Regions from separate parts of the Streptomyces sp. NPDC049541 genome, predicted to be linked through region 3. Evidence: riboswitches for the same ligand, from Rfam matches in the RefSeq annotation. Region 3 holds a riboswitch; each other region holds the start of a gene.
The links. A riboswitch is a leader RNA that binds a small molecule or an ion and turns the genes downstream of it on or off. The one in region 3 is predicted to bind cyclic di-AMP.
Positions count from the first base shown of each region.

Region 1 (5,127 bases), 320 kb from region 3:
GGGGGACCGGCGGCCCCGGCACGGCTCACTCCGGAACGGGCGGGTTCGTACGCATCGCATCCGAGATCGACTTGACGCCACCGTGCGCGGTGAGGCCCCCGTCCACCGGGATCTCCGCCCCGGTGATGAACGACGACTCGTCGGACAGCAGGAAGACCACGAGCGGTGCGATGTCGTCGACGCTTCCGCTACGGCCGAGGGGGGTCTCGCGGATGGTCGCCTCCCGGAAGGCGGGAGTGGCGGCGGCCGTCATCTCGGTCTCGATATAGCCGGGATGGACGGTGTTCACGCGGATGCCCCGCGGTCCCAGCTCCATGGCGGCGATCTTCGACACCCCGCGCAGGGCCCATTTGCTGGCCGTGTACGCCACCGGGTAGTAGCCGGTGAGCGCGGCGGACGAGCCGACGTTGACGATCGACGAGCCGGGCGGCATCAGCGGGGCCAGGTGCTGGATGCCGAGCAGTGGTCCGGTCGTGTTCACCGCCTGGACCTGCGCGAAGTCCTCGGGTCGCACCTCACCCAGCCGCTCGCGCCGGATGACGCCCGCGTTGTTGACCAGTCCGTGGATCTCGCCGTACGACTCCTTCAACTCGCCGGCCAGCGCCGCCCAGTCGCTCTCGCTGCTGACGTCCAGGCGGCGTACGTCGCCCTCGGGCCGCACGTCGGTGGCGACCACCCGTGCGCCGGCCCGGATCAACGCCTCCGCCTCGGCGGCCCCCTGGCCCCGGGCGGCCCCGGTGACGACCACGACCTTCCCGGCCAGGCGCTGCATGTTCTCGTTGCTCACGGGGCCATCCTTCACCACCGAGGCAGCCTGAGCTCGTACTCCGGGTGGATCCGCCGCAAGTACCCGGTGTCGTCGCGGCTGCGCATCCCCGACGAGCGCCGGGGCCGCCGGCTTCCGTCGGCGGCCCCGTGGTTCATCGCGCTGTCGGTGTCACGCCTCTGCCGGCGTTCCTGATCTCACGCAGGGCGTACGGCGATACGCACCGCGGCTTCGCCTGCGTAGTGGACCGGGTCCTCGCGTATGACGGCGCCCGGGCCAGGCGCGTGAATCATCAAGCCGTTGCCGGTGCAGAGGCCGACATGGCTGAAGTTGTCGTTGAAGAAGATCAGGTCGCCGGGGCGGCTCTCTGACAGGGGAATCACCGTGCCGGCGCCCGCCTGCTCGTACGTGGTCCGTGGCAGGGTGACCCCGGCGGCCCGCCAGGCGGCCTGGGTGAGCCCGGCGTTGTCGTACGACTCCGGCCCGACCGCACCCCACAGACACGGCCTGCCGATCTGTGCACGGGCGAAGTCGATGGCCCTGTCGGCCTTGGTGGCGGTGGGCGTACCGGCGGCGGGCACACCCGTGTCGAGGACGGACGCCTGCACGGTCCAACCCCCGGCCTGGGGTATGCCGGTGTCGGGCATGGACGGCTGGGCGCGCCATTCCTCCACCGCGGGTACGCCGGTGTCCGGCAGGGAAGGCTGCGTGCGCCACTCCTGCGTCGCGGGTGCACCCGTGTCCGGCGCGGAAGGCTGCATGCGCCACGGCTCGACCGCGGGTACGCCCGTGTCGAGGACGGAGGGCTGCATGAGCCGGTCCCCGGCCGGGGGCAGGCCCGTGTCGAGGACGGAGGGCTGCATGCGCCACGCCTCCTCGGCCGCCGGGCGGGTCTGCTGAGCCTGGTCCTGCCAGGGCAGCTGGGCCGGCACGGTCTCAACGGCCGGGCGTGGCGCGGAGGTCTGCCGGGCGGTGTACCGGTACAGCAGCTCGCTGGCCGCCGCGATCTTGCGCTGGTTCCGCTCCTTGGACTTGCGCAGGGAGGTCTGCCTGGACTCGGGGGCCGCCGCGGGCAGCGCGGGGGCGGCCTCCTGGCGGGGCTGCGGGACGGCGGGGAGCGTGGCCGTGGGGCCGGCGGTCAGCTCGGCGACCGGACGGCGGGACTCCGCGGAGGGCAGTTCGGCCACGGGCCGGGCGGTCGCCGCCGGCTCCACGGCGGTGCTGCGGCTGTCCGCCGGGCGCCGGGGCTCGGCCTGGCGAGCCGGCCTGCGGTCGGCCGGCAGCGCCGCGGGAACCGTCGGCCCCAGCGAGGCACGCGCTCCGTCGAACCACCGCCGGGACACCGAGTCCAGTGCCGGATCCGAGCGGCCGCGCTCGCGGGGCGGGGCGGCGGGCGGCCGCGCTCCCAGCAGCTGAGCCCGGGTGAAGTTGTAGTTCCCGGTGTCGGACTCGGCCTGGTCGTAGAGGCTGCTCACGCGCTCCCGGACGGCTTCACGGCTGGGGCCCTCGTCACCGGTGGTCGGTGCGGCGTCGGCGGTCTGCGAGAACAGGGCCACCGAGGTGAGGGCCGCGGTCGCGAGAGCGGAATTGCGCATACCGGGAAGGCCGAAGCCTCCGGTGCGCGATGGTCGATCCGGCGCCATGGGAGCCGTACTCCTTCCGTACTCCGCCTACCGAGTTAGCTGTCGGGTTCGGGCGGTCGGTTCCGGAAGGCATGCCCTACGGCCCCTGCCTGGCGGGCAGTTGGGCCGATTCACCCCGTCGTTCGGTTGGGTCCCCGGTTCCGGCTGCCACGAGGGCGCACCGGATTCGGCGGAGGCCGCGCGTCCCGGCGGGGTTCGCCGGAGGAACTCGTGCGGCCTGGAGCCACGCTAGCCAACTTGTGCGGCTCGTGTGAAGGTTGAAGGCCGGAATGTCCGATACGCTTTTGTGACCTTCGTCGTGACGCGCCGTCAGATCCGTGCGTTGTGCACGGAGTGGATCCGGACGGCAACCGTCCGTCGCGAACGGTCCCCGTCAGGCCCGCGGGCCCTCGCTGCGAGCCTCACGCTCGGCGTTGCGCTTCTTGATGCGCGCCGTCTCCTTGCGGACCTCGGCCTGGGTGGCGCGCTCCTTCTGCAGCCACTCGGGCTGTTCCTGCTTCAAGGCCTCGATCTGCTCGGTGGTGAGCGCCTCGGTGATCCCGCCGCGGGCGAGACCCGCGATGGAGACGCCCAGCTTCGCCGCGACCACCGGACGGGGGTGCGGACCGTTCGCCCGCAGCTCGCGCAGCCACTCGGGCGGCTCGGACTGGAGCCGGTCGAGCTCGGCTCGTGAGACGACACCCTCCCGGAACTCGGCGGGGGTGGCATCGAGGTACACACCCAGCTTCTTCGCCGCGGTCGCGGGCTTCATCGTCTGGGTGCTCTGGTGCGACTTCATGCCGTCCAGGGTATCGAGCATGTTCGAGCCCTCCGACCACGGCCGGTAGCCTGGCCTGGTGACAGGCTCGGAAGAATCCCAGGCGTTCCGGCTTGCGTACGTCCCGGGAGCGACGCCCGCCAAGTGGGTGCGGATCTGGAACGAGCGCCTGCCCGACATCCCGCTCAACCTCCTCGCCGTACCGGCTGCCGAGGCATCCGACGTGCTGCGCGCCGGCGGGGCCGACGCGGGGCTCGTACGGCTGCCGGTCGACCGTACGTTCTTCAGCGCGATCCCCCTCTACACCGAGACGACGGTCGTCGTCGTCCCCAAGGACCATGTGATCACGGCGGCGGACGAGGTGACCGTGGCGGACCTCGCGGACGAGGTCCTCTTCCACCCCCTCGACGACGTCTTCGACTGGGACCGGCCGCCGGGAGAGCCCGCCTTCGAGCGCCCCGCCACCACCGAGGACGCCGTGGAACTGGTCGCTGCGGGCGTCGGCCTCCTGGTCGTCCCCCAGTCCCTGGCCCGTCTGTACCACCGCAAGGACCTCACATACCGGCCGCTGGTGGACGGGCCCGAGTCGAGCGTCGCCCTGGCGTGGCCCGAGGAGGCCACCACGGACCTGGTCGAGGATTTCATCGGAATCGTCCGCGGGCGCACGGTCAACAGCTCCCGCGGGCGTAAGACGGCGACACCGGAAACGAAGGGCAGGGCGGGCGACACGACCGGCGCCCGGCGCAAGTCCGCCGCGGCGAAGGTGACCGGAAAAACGGCTGGGAAGTCGGCGGGGCGCAACCCGAGGACCGGATCCGACGTCTCCAAGGGCGCCAAGCGAAGGAAGCCCCGCCGCCGGGCCTAGCCTCCCACGGGGTGGCCTCGCCCCGTTCCGACCATCCGGTGGGGCGATGGACGGGAGGCGGGGGAGTTTTGCTACGCAAGGGGGTGCGGTGCGCGGGCGGCGCCGCGGATCGGCTGCGAGCCCACGGACTGTGGGGCGATCCGGTCGACCGTGAGTACCGGCGGCCGCGCGGCGCGCTGTGGCGGGTGGCGGCGTTCGTCGTGCGCACGCTGCGAGGCGAGTGGCAGGGGATCGTCGTCGATCCGGTGCGGCAACTCAGACGCCGTGGGCTGCCCGCACTGTTCCTGGCGTTCCTGGCCGCCTTCGGTGTCATCTTCTTCCACGCGCTGGCGCAGCGGCCGGCCGGTGCGGTACTGGTGCGGCTGCTCGGCGGCGTCAAGGGCGACCTGCCTCTGTGGCTGGCCCTGCTGCGGACGCCGGTGTCACTTTATGTCCCGGCCCTGGACCTGCCCGTGTGGGCGGGGATCACGAGCCTGTTCCTCGCGTTCGCCCTCGCCGAACTGATCCTCGGCCGGGCCAGAACGCTCGTCATCTCGTACGCGACCACCCTCGCCGGCACCCTCATGGTGCGGGTGATGATCGCGCTCGGCCCGGGCTGGGGCGGCCTGGGACTGCCGCGCGAGGTCGGGCAGGTGCTGGACACCGGCCCGTCCGCGGCCGTCGTGGGCCTCTTCACCTACGTCGCCATCGTCCAGCGCGCTCCCATCGTGTTCGCCCTCACCGGCGGGTCGATGGTGTGGGAGTCGATCGCCGTCCCCAATCTGGCCGGCCGTGAGCATCTGATAGCGGTCGGCACCGCGATCGTCCTGGCCCTGTTCCACGAACGCGGCCGCAGACGGGCGCCCGCCCGGCCCCTCGTTCCGGTACACCGGCCGGAGACGCCGGGGGCGGGGGCCGAGCGCCCGCGTCCGGACGATCACGTCGCGGTCGGATGAGCGCGGTCGCGACGCGTCGGATGCCGGTCAGGGCTGTCGGGCACCGCCCATCTCCACCGTGAACACTGCCGGGTCGCTGTCGAAACCGCGGACCATCGGGTGGAACTCCCAGGCACCGGAGGCATCCCGGGTGAACTCGGCGACCGTCGCCGCGGTGGCGT
Region 1 is NZ_JBITLY010000002.1:486,404-491,530, forward strand. Features, by position in the region: gene ACIBW9_RS09330 (SDR family NAD(P)-dependent oxidoreductase) at 26-772, opposite strand; gene ACIBW9_RS09335 (NlpC/P60 family protein) at 964-2,361, opposite strand; cyclic di-AMP (ydaO/yuaA leader) riboswitch at 2,418-2,591, opposite strand; gene ACIBW9_RS09340 (DUF5997 family protein) at 2,783-3,187, opposite strand; gene ACIBW9_RS09345 (LysR family substrate-binding domain-containing protein) at 3,246-4,031, shown strand; gene ACIBW9_RS09350 (hypothetical protein) at 4,208-4,966, shown strand; gene ACIBW9_RS09355 (TerD family protein) at 4,994-5,127, opposite strand, start outside.
Region 1: another riboswitch for cyclic di-AMP. It lies ahead of ACIBW9_RS09335 (NlpC/P60 family protein); the one in region 3 lies ahead of ACIBW9_RS07975 (C40 family peptidase).

Region 2 (5,127 bases), on a different contig from region 3:
GCAGGTCGTACTCGTTCGGTGGTACGTCCTCGTCGTGCGCCCCGGTGCCGACGAGTTCCCGTACGAGCGCGTACTGGGCGTGGTTGGTGTCCTGGTACTCGTCCACCAGGACGTGCCGGAAGCGGCGGCGGTAGTGCTCGGCGACGTCCGGGAAGGCACGCAGCAGGTTGACCGTCGTCATGATCAGGTCGTCGAAGTCGAGGGCGTTCGCCTCGCGCAGCCGCGACTGGTACATGGCGTAGGCCTGGGCGAGGGTCTTCTCGAAGCCGTCGGCGGCCTGGGCGGCGAAGTCCTCCTCGTCGATCAGCTCGTTCTTCAGGTTCGAGATCTTGGCGCTGAAGGACTTCGGCGGGTAGCGCTTGGGGTCGAGGTCCAGGTCTCGGCAGACCAGGGCCATCAGGCGCTTGCTGTCGGCCGCGTCGTAGATCGAGAAGGAGGAGGTGAAGCCGAGCTTCTTCGACTCCCTGCGCAGGATGCGCACGCAGGCGCTGTGGAAGGTCATCACCCACATCGCGTTGGCGCGCGGGCCGACGAGCTGCTCGACGCGCTCCTTCATCTCGCCCGCGGCCTTGTTGGTGAAGGTGATCGCGAGGACCTGGCCCGGATGCACGTTCCGTTCGCCCAGGAGGTAGGCGATGCGGTGGGTGAGCACGCGGGTCTTGCCGGAGCCGGCGCCGGCCACGATGAGCAGGGGGCTGCCGGAGTGGACGACGGCCGCGCGCTGGTTCTCGTTCAGCCCGTCCAGGAGCGCGGCCGCGTCGATCGCCGGGCGGGGGGCGCCGTTGCGGTAGTAGGCCTCCCGGTCCGGTGGCACGTCGAACTTCCCGCCGAACAGATCGTCCGGAACCGGCTCCGGTCCGTGATCGTCCTCGGGCGGCGGCGGAGGTTCCTCCTCGTGCCCCCGGGGGGCCTGGAGGTTCGCCAGGAAGCTGTCGTCAAAGAGGCTGCTCATCGCTCTCCGAGTCTAGGGTGCCCCACTGACAGCCCGCCGCCGCCCTGAGCACATCGCCGGAATCCTCGGGCTCCCCTGGGCCTCCGCGGCCACAGAATCCCCTGATTCTTCCAGACCTGGCCGCCAGCCGTCCTCTCGCTCTCCAGAACCGCGCCGTCACGGACCGCGATCGACCCCTCCCGGATCACCGACCGCGTGCGACCCGCTGACCGAAGGTCACGAAAATGTATCGGGCATATCGAACATCAACCTTCACAGGGGCCACACGAGTTGGCTACCGTTCCGGCAGGCCGCACGACCCCCACCGGCGAACGTCGCCGGGCCGCGTGGCCTCCGCCGAGTCCGGGGCGCCGCCGCGCATCCGGAGCCGGGGACCCACACCGACCTTGGGGTGAATCGGTCCTCCTCCCTTGCGGAGCACGGACCGTAGGGCAACCCTTCCGAACCACCCGCCCGAACCCGACAGCTAACTCGGCAGGCGGAGCATGGAAGGAGTCGCCTCCCTTGGCGTCGCACCGCAAGTCGCGCCCCGCGGGTACGCGCGTAGCAGGCATACGCACCCCCGCCCTCGCCACGGCCGCCTTCACCTCGGTGGCCCTGCTGTCCCAGTCGGCGAACGCCGCCCCCGCCGCCGACGGCAAGCCCAGCCTCGAAGAGGTCGAGAAGAAGGTCGACGACCTCTACCGCCAGGCGGAGTCGGCCACCGAGAAGTACAACGCGGCCAAAGAGAAGACCACGAAGCAGCGCAGGAACGTCGACACCCTCCTCGACGACGTCGCCAAGCGCATGCAGAAGCTCAACGAGGAGCGGGACCGGCTCGGTTCCTTCGCCGCGGCCCAGTACCGGACCGGAGCCGCCGCACCCGACACGGCGACCTTCCTGCTCGCGGACTCCCCGCAGGACTACTTCGACCAGACGCAGTTGATGGGGCGGCTGACATCCCGTCAGAAGAGCGCGGTCGACGAGTACTTCACCGAGCAGTCCGCGACGATGAAGAAGCGCCAGGAGGCCTCCAGGAGCCTCGAGACGCTGACCGCGACGCAGAGCGACCTGCAGACCGCCAAGTCCACGGTGCAGAAGAAGCTCTCCGATGCGCGCGAGCTGCTGTCGAAGCTGACCGCCGAGGAGAAGGCGCGGCTCGCGGCGATCCAGAAGCAGCAGCAGGAGGCGGCGGCCCGCAAGGCCGCCGAGCTGGCGAAGCAACAGGCGGCGGAGAAGGCCAGGGAAGCGGCCGCGGCCCAGGACAGCGGCTCCGCCTCGGGCTCGGGATCCACCTCCGCCGGCGACTCCTCGTACGCCACCAAGGCCGAGAAGGCGCTCGCCTTCGCCCGCGCGCAGATAGGCAAGCCGTACGTCTGGGGCGCCACCGGCCCCGGCTCCTACGACTGCTCCGGCCTCACCCAGGCCGCCTGGAAGGCCGCGGGCGTCGACCTCCCGCGCACCACCTACGACCAGGTGAGCGCCGGCACCACGGTCTCCCTCACCGACGCGCAGCCCGGCGACCTGATCTTCTTCTACGACGACATCAGCCACGTCGGGGTCTACATCGGCAACGGCATGATGATCCACGCCCCGAAGCCCGGCGCGTACGTCCGCGAGGAGTCGATCTACTACGGCGGTGAATCGATCATCCACAGCGTGGTGCGGCCTGCCTGAGGCACCAGCAGGGCACGCGCGCGTGCGGGGCAGTTCGTGAGGCACGCGCGCGTGGCCCGCGCCGCACTCCTTGGCATCGGCCCCATGTCCGGCCCGACCTTCCTCCGCGCCGTCGCCGAGGCGGTCCGGCCGCGGCGCGGCTACGACGTGCGGCGCTGGGCGACCGTTTTCCCGCTGGGGATGACGGCGACGGCCGTGCTGTCCGTCGCCGCCGTCCTCGACACCCCGTGGCTGAAGGGGCCCGGCCAGGTGCTGCTGTGGATCGCGGTGGCGGCGTGGCTGGCCGTTGCCGCGGGCGCCGTCGCCGCGGCCCGCGCCGGCATCAGGTCCACAGCACCGCGATGAAGATGTTCGTCGTGGTGAGCAGGCCCACCAGCCCGAACAGGCCCTTGTCGATCTTCTCGTCGTCCCGCTTCACATAGACCAGGCCGAGGATCACGATCAGCAGGGCCAGCTTGATGCCGATCTTGATGTTGTTGACGTGATGGTCGTCGGCCTGGTTGAGGCCGACCAGGATCGCGCCGGTGACCAGCATCGTCAGCGCGCCGTGCAGCATCGCCGGGACGAAGCGGGCCTCGCCGCGGCCCATCGCCTTCATCTGGGTGAAGAAGCCGCCGAGGAGCGCGGCGATGCCGATGATGTGCAGGCCGACGAAGAGATGGATGAGTACGTCCATGAGGCCGGAGCTTAAACAGGGGTGCACGGGGCACCGGACACCGCCCCGGCCACCATCGGCGGATCTTGCATATATGCGGCCCATAGCACTCCGCCCCCTGCACGCGTCCCGGAACCACCACATCGGTCAGCGCACTGCGTGAAGTCGACGGCCTGAGTCCTGGATCACGGCCGCATACGGTCACCCGGCGATCCGCCCGGGGCACTTCCGCACATCGCGTTACCGGGCCGACACAGACAGGTTTAACGTCCTCCACCAGGTGACCGGCTCCCCACCGCCGCCCGGGCCAGGGGCGGCAGTCGGCCACCACCGCCGAGAAGGTCCGGCGGCGGCCCGCTCCCCCTGTGCGGGCCGCCGCCGGACGCGTAAGCCGCCCCGGAAACGGGGGGTCGTACGAAAGGACGGGGAGTCCACGTGGCAGCGCATCGAAAGCCCAGTCGGCGCTCGCTCAACGGCCGACCGGCCCGGACTGCGTTCACGATCGCCGTGGCGGGCGCGGCGACCGCGACGGGCTTCGAGGGGACCGGGCACGCCGAGCCTGAACTGACGCCGACGCAGGTCAGGGCGGAGGTGGACAAGCTGTACCAGGAGGCGGAGGTCGCCACCGACAAGTACGACGGGGCGAAGGAGCAGGCGGACGCCGCCGAGCGGCGGCTGTCGACGCTGCGGGACGAGGCGGCGCGCAGGACGGACAGGCTCAACTCGGCGCGCGACGCGCTGGGTTCGATGGCCGCGGCGCAGTACCGGGACGGCGGCCTCGACCCGGCACTGCAACTCGCGCTGTCGGACGACCCCGACCACTACCTCGAGGGCGCCGAGTTCGTCGACCGGGCGGGCACCCGGCAGGCGGCGGCCGTGGCCGACGTACGCCAACAGCTGCGGGAGATCGAGCAGTTGCGCGGGGCCGCCCGCATCGAGCTGGCCGGGCTCAGATCACGGCAGGCGGAGCTGAAGCGCGACGAGGAGACGATCACCGGGAAGCTGGATGCGGCGCGGCGCCTGGTGTCCCGGCTGTCGGCCGCCGAACGCGCTCGGCCCGGGAGCGGCACCGACCGCGCCTCACGGTCCGCCGCGGGCAGCCGGGACGGCCTCGTGCCTCTCGGCTCCGCGACCGCCGAGGCGCCCGACTCCCGTGCCGCCGCGGCCCTCTCGTATGCGTACTCCAAGCTGGGCAGCCCCTATGTGTGGGGCGCGACCGGCCCGGACGCCTTCGACTGCTCGGGGCTCGTCCAGGCCGCCTACCGCTCCGCGGGCATCTCCCTGCCCCGCACGACCTACGCCCAGATCGACGCCGGCCGCCGCGTCTCCCGCTCCGAACTGGCCCCGGGTGACCTGGTGTTCTTCTACTCCGGGATCAGCCACGTCGGCATCTACGTCGGCAACGGCATGATGATCCACGCTCCGAACCCCTCGGCGCCGGTGCGGATCGCGCCGATCGACGAGATGCCGTTCGCGGGCGCCACACGCGTGGTGTGAGCTTCGGATGGTGTGAGCTTCGGACGGACGGCCTCAGACCAGCCGTCGCGCCGTCGCCCACCGCGTCAGCTCGTGCCGGTTCGACAGCTGCAGCTTCCGCAGGACCGCCGAGACATGGGACTCGACCGTCTTCACGGAGATGAACAGCTGCTTGGCGATCTCCTTGTACGCATAGCCCCGGGCGATCAGACGCAGCACCTCCCGCTCGCGCTGGGTGAGACGGTCGAGGTCCTCGTCGACCGGCGGGGCGTCGGTGGAGGCGAACGCGTCGAGGACGAAGCCCGCCAGACGCGGGGAGAAGACGGCGTCGCCCTCCTGCACGCGGAAGATGGAGTTGACGAGGTCCGTGCCGGTGATCGTCTTGGTG
Region 2 is NZ_JBITLY010000005.1:167,449-172,575, reverse strand. Features, by position in the region: gene pcrA (DNA helicase PcrA) at 1-952, opposite strand, end outside; cyclic di-AMP (ydaO/yuaA leader) riboswitch at 1,277-1,448, shown strand; gene ACIBW9_RS20110 (NlpC/P60 family protein) at 1,457-2,608, shown strand; partial or broken gene ACIBW9_RS20105 (hypothetical protein) at 2,720-2,953, shown strand; gene ACIBW9_RS20100 (hypothetical protein) at 2,931-3,284, opposite strand; gene ACIBW9_RS20095 (NlpC/P60 family protein) at 3,699-4,760, shown strand; gene ACIBW9_RS20090 (LuxR C-terminal-related transcriptional regulator) at 4,794-5,127, opposite strand, start outside.
Region 2: another riboswitch for cyclic di-AMP. It lies ahead of ACIBW9_RS20110 (NlpC/P60 family protein); the one in region 3 lies ahead of ACIBW9_RS07975 (C40 family peptidase).

Region 3 (5,127 bases):
GTCATGTACGTCCTGTACATTTTTTACAGACGCAGAAGGAGGGGTACCGATGACCCGACCGTCCGCCCGTTACGTCCTGCCCGAGTTCACCGAGCGCACCAGCTCCGGCACCAAGACGATGGATCCGTACTCCAAGCTGCTGGAGGAGCGGATCGTCTTTCTCGGGACGCCGATCGACGACACCTCGGCGAACGATGTGATGGCCCAGTTCATGCACCTCGAGTACCAGGCCCCGGACCAGGACATCTCGCTCTACATCAACTCCCCCGGCGGCTCGTTCACCGCGATGTCGGCGATCTACGACACCATGCAGTACGTCGGCTGCGACGTGGAGACGATCTGCCTGGGGCAGGCCGGCTCGTCCGCCGCGGTGCTGCTCGGGGCGGGCACGCCGGGCAAGCGGTTCGCGCTGCCGGGCGCGCGCGTGGTGATCCATCAGCCGCTCCTGGCCGAGCCCGTCGAGGGGCAGGCCGGCGATCTGGCCATCCAGGCCGCTGAGTTGGGCCGGATGCGATCCCGGCTGGAGGAGATGCTCGTACGGCACACGGGACGCAGCCCGGAGCAAGTCGCGGCGGACATCGAGCGGGACAAGATCCTGAGCGCCCAAGAAGCCGTGGAATACGGCCTGGTGGACCGGATCATCCCCAGCCGCAAGGCCACCCTCGCCCCGCCCACCGGGCGGTGAGCGGCCGGTGCTCCCACCCGAACTTCCACCGCTGCCCGCCCTCACCCGCGCCGAGGGCGAGTTGATCGACCGTTACCTCGACGTGGTCGACCTGCTCGGCCGCATCAATCCGGCGCAGCACGGCGACACGTACCGCGGGCTGCGGGCCGCGCAGGCGCTGGTGAGCAAGGCGGCCCAGCTGCGCGACGCCCTGGCGCTGATGCACCAGCGGGGCGAGACGGAACTGCACGCCCCGACGCTGGGGCGCGCTCTGCGGGTGCTCGACGGGGAGCGGCGCACCGCCCGGGTCACGGTGCCGCCCGAGTCCGGCAGTTGACGCATGTACGGCCGGTCCGGACCTTCCGTTCTGTCGGCGGAGCGTCCGGACCGGAGGTCAAACGGACCAAAAGAGGTACCCCCATTCGGCGTAGTCGCGGCTCCTTTTTCGCGACCGTCAGGGTTGCGCAAGGCGCCCGCCCCGAGACCGGCTTCTGGTGCTCCGGTGCTGGTCCGAGCCTCCCCGGGGGCCTCAACGCGCCCTCGAACACAGGGGTGTCCACCCGAACGGGTGAGTGGTGAGTAACGACACAAACCCCCGGTTCCATTGGGATTTTCGGACTTGTATGGGTGAAGATCCCTGTCTGACGACAAGCCCCCGCCGCAGCGGCGGGGCGATCCGGGCGGACGCCGAGTCCTGCCGCCGCCCGGATGACCGGTCGACAGGAGTGGATCGGCAGGAGTGGAGGACCCAAGCAAGACGGGTCGCCGGAACGGTCACGCCATGACCGGGTCGAGCAGCCCTTGGGGTGAAGCCGCGTCAGCGGCCGGGCAACTTCGCCAGCCCGAATCCGACAGGTCATCCTTCACAGGCGGCTGACGAAGGGTTGCGCATGACTGCGCTCAATCGTGTCCCGTCGCTGATGGTCCGGGCCGGTACGGCCTCGGCCCTCACCATCGCCGCAGTGGGCGGCTCCATCGTGGTCCCGGGTGTCGCCTCCGACGCCTCGGCAGCCACCATGGCGACGAAGGCACTCCAGATCGCGGCTTCCAAAAAGGGTTCCCCGTACAAGTGGGGCGCCTCGGGGCCGCGCCGGTTCGACTGCTCAGGGCTCACGCTGTACTCGTTCAAGAAGGCGGGCAAGACCCTGCCCCGTACGGCGGCCCAGCAGTACAACAAGACGAAGCACATCTCCGCGAAGAGCCGCAAGGCCGGAGACCTGGTGTTCTTCCACTCGGGCTCCAACGTCTACCACGTCGGCATCTACGCCGGGAAGGGGAAGATCTGGCACGCCCCGAAGACCGGGGACGTCGTCAAGCTGCAGAAGATCTGGACGTCCAGCGTGTGGTACGGCCGGGTCAGCTGACTCTCCCGCGGGGGCGACGGCAACCTGACACGCCGCCGCCCCCGCGGGGCATCAAGCGGCACCGGAGCGCTCCCGGGCGCAGTTGCCGGGCACGGTTGAGCGACTACGGCTCCTGCTGCCCCGCTGCCGTCACCGGCTGGGCCGGTACGGTCCACGGGAGTTCGATGGTGACCGTCTTGCCGCCCTCGCGCGTGGGGCGGACATGCAGTCGGCCACCGCATTCCGCAGCCAGCCAGCGGATGATCACCATCCCCCGGCCGTTGTCCTGCTGCACCGCGGCGGGCAGGCGCTTGGGGAAACGGGGATGGCTGTCGGTGACACCGATGCGGAGCTGCTCGTCACGGTGGAGTTCGATGTCCACCGTGAAGGTGGGTGACTGACCGAAGGTGTGCTGTACCGAGTTGGTGGCGAGTTCGGAGACGACGAGGCGGATGGTCTCGGCGGCCTCCGTGTCCGCCGGCAGTCCCCACTCGGCCAGCGTGGTGACCACGAAGCCGCGGGCCGCGGAGACCGAGGCGGGATCGCTCGGCAGAGTGACGGATGCTTCCAAATGGTCTGCCATGGCGAGGTCGTCCCTTTCCCACGGGACCGGAGTCCGACACGGAGCGGATGGTTCGAGTACGGTCCCGGACTGGTGCTTCGTCGCCAGACTGCCATTACCGCGCCCGTCACGGGTGGCGATCCACCAAGATATGCATATATCTGTCCCTCAAAGCGGTGAACTCTGCGACGGGAGACCGTATTTGGGTGGCACGGAAGGAGTAAGGAGAAGCGCATGCAACACGGTCCCGCGGTGCGCCGCCGGAAACTGGGCGCCGAACTGCGTGCGTTGCGCACGAGCGCGGGGCTCACCAGTGGTGAGGCCGCCCGGCTCGTGGGCTGGCACCAGTCGAAGGTGAGCCGGATCGAGACCGGCGCCAGCGGGGTGAAACCGGCCGATGTGCGGTTACTCCTGGACGCCTACGCCGTGGCGGACGGCCAACTCCGTGAATTGCTCCTGGTGTTGGCGGGCTCCGACGAGGGAGGCGGCCGGCATCACTGGTGGCACGCCTATCGCGGGGTACTGCCGCCGACCTACCGCGATTTCATCAGTCTGGAGTCCCAGGCGAGCGCGATGAGCACGCTGGAGACGTCCGTCGTGCCCGGCCTGCTCCAGACGCCCGCCTATGCACGTGCGGTGACCCGGGCGGCGGTCGGCGGGCTGGACGACGAACGGCTGGACGCCCTGGTCGAGGTGCGGCTGGCCAGGCAGGACGTACTGCGTTCGGATCCGCCGCTGGAGCTGAGCGCGGTACTGGACGAGGCGGTGCTGCGCCGGGAGATCGGCGGCCCCGACGTCATGAAGCAGCAGCTCGAGCGGCTCCTGGAGGCGGCGCGGCTGCCTCAAGTGCGGCTTCAGGTACTGCCGTTCGCTGCCGGGGCACATGTCGGCGTCACTGGACCTTTCGTAATCTTCTCATTTTCGAGCACTTCCGATCTGGACGTGGTTGTTCTCGACCACTTGACGAGTAGCCTCTACCTCGAACGGAAAGAAGACCTCCGGGCCTACACCGAGGCCTTCAACGCCCTTCAGATCCACGCCCTTTCGCCCGAGGACTCGTTGGATTACATCGCCGGGATAGGTGCCGGCGCGTAAGGAGGCACCATGTCAGCACTGCCTCGGAACGTACCTTCCAGTACCGATCTGCATGACGTGCAGTGGCTGCGCAGCAGCTACAGCACGGGTGCGAACAACTGCGTCGAGACGGCACGGCCGCTCTCCGGCCCCTGGGCCGGGCTGCTCGCCGTGCGCGACTCCAAGGACCCGGCCGGGCCCGCCCTGCTCCTCTCCCCCGAGAGCTGGACGGACTTCACGGCCGCATTCAGGTCCTGACCGTCCCGATCGGCCTGGTCAGTTCCGATCAGTTCCACATCGTGCGGCACACGGCCGTGTCACGCCGACTCATGGTCGCGTCTCGCCGATCACACGTACAGCGCGTTCGATCTGCGCCTCGGAGAGGTCCGCGCGGGCGGTCAGCCTGAGCCTTGAGACGCCGTCGGGCACGGAAGGAGGACGGAAGCAGCCCACGGCGAGGCCTGCCGTACGACAGTCGGCCGCCCACTGCACGGCCCCCTCCGGGGACGGAGCCCGCACGGAGACCACCGCGGCGTCCGGTCGTACCGCCTCGTGACCCGCGGCGGTCAGGCGTGCGTGCAGTTCGGCGGCGACGGCACGCGCGCGTGCCGCACGCTCCGGCTCGCGGCGCAGCAGTCGCAGTGCCGCCAGGGCCGCGCCCGCGGCGGCGGGCGCGAGGCCCGTGTCGAAGATGAAGGTGCGGGCCGCGTTGACGAGGTGGTCGATGACCCGGGCGGGGCCGAGGACGACTCCGCCCTGGCTGCCGAGCGACTTGGACAGCGTGGCGGTCACGACCACGTCGTCGGCGCCCGCGAGGCCCGCCGCGTACGGGGCGCCGCGGCCGCCGTCGCCGAGGACGCCGAGGCCGTGCGCGTCGTCGACCAGCAGTCCCGCGCCGCGCTCCCGGCAGACGGCGGCCAGCTCGGCCAGCGGGGCCGCGTCGCCGTCGACCGAGAAGACCGTGTCGGAGACGACGACGGCGGTCGCCGCACTGTCCTCGTGTGTCTGCAGCGCCTTGCGCACCGCCTCCGGGTCGGCGTGTCCGACGACCTGGGTGGTGCCCCGGGCCAGCCGGCAGCCGTCGATGAGGGAGGCGTGGTTGCCCGCGTCGGAGACGATCAGCGAACCGTGCGGGGCCAGCGCGGTGACCGCGGCGAGGTTGGCCGCGTAGCCGGAGGAGAAGACGAGTGCCGCCTCGAAGCCGCAGAAGTCGGCGAGCTCGTGCTCCAGCTCGGTGTGGAGTTCCGTCGTACCGGTGACCAGTCGAGAGCCGGTCGAGCCGCCGCCCCAGGTCCGCGCGGCCTCCGCCGCACCCTCGGCAATGGCCGGATGGTGGGTCAGGCCCAGGTAGTCGTTGCTCGCGAGGTCCAGCAGCGGGGAGTCGGCCGGCCGCGGGCGCAGGGTCCGTACGAGTCCGGCGCGGCGCCGCAGCCGCGCCTGTTCGTCGATCCAGCCGAACGCCATGACTCCTCCGGGGCTTTTGT
Region 3 is NZ_JBITLY010000002.1:167,300-172,426, reverse strand. Features, by position in the region: gene ACIBW9_RS07985 (ATP-dependent Clp protease proteolytic subunit) at 50-685, shown strand; gene ACIBW9_RS07980 (hypothetical protein) at 693-1,001, shown strand; cyclic di-AMP (ydaO/yuaA leader) riboswitch at 1,340-1,551, shown strand; gene ACIBW9_RS07975 (C40 family peptidase) at 1,555-2,028, shown strand; gene ACIBW9_RS07970 (ATP-binding protein) at 2,132-2,590, opposite strand; gene ACIBW9_RS07965 (helix-turn-helix domain-containing protein) at 2,804-3,664, shown strand; gene ACIBW9_RS07960 (DUF397 domain-containing protein) at 3,674-3,901, shown strand; gene ACIBW9_RS07955 (8-amino-7-oxononanoate synthase) at 3,971-5,107, opposite strand.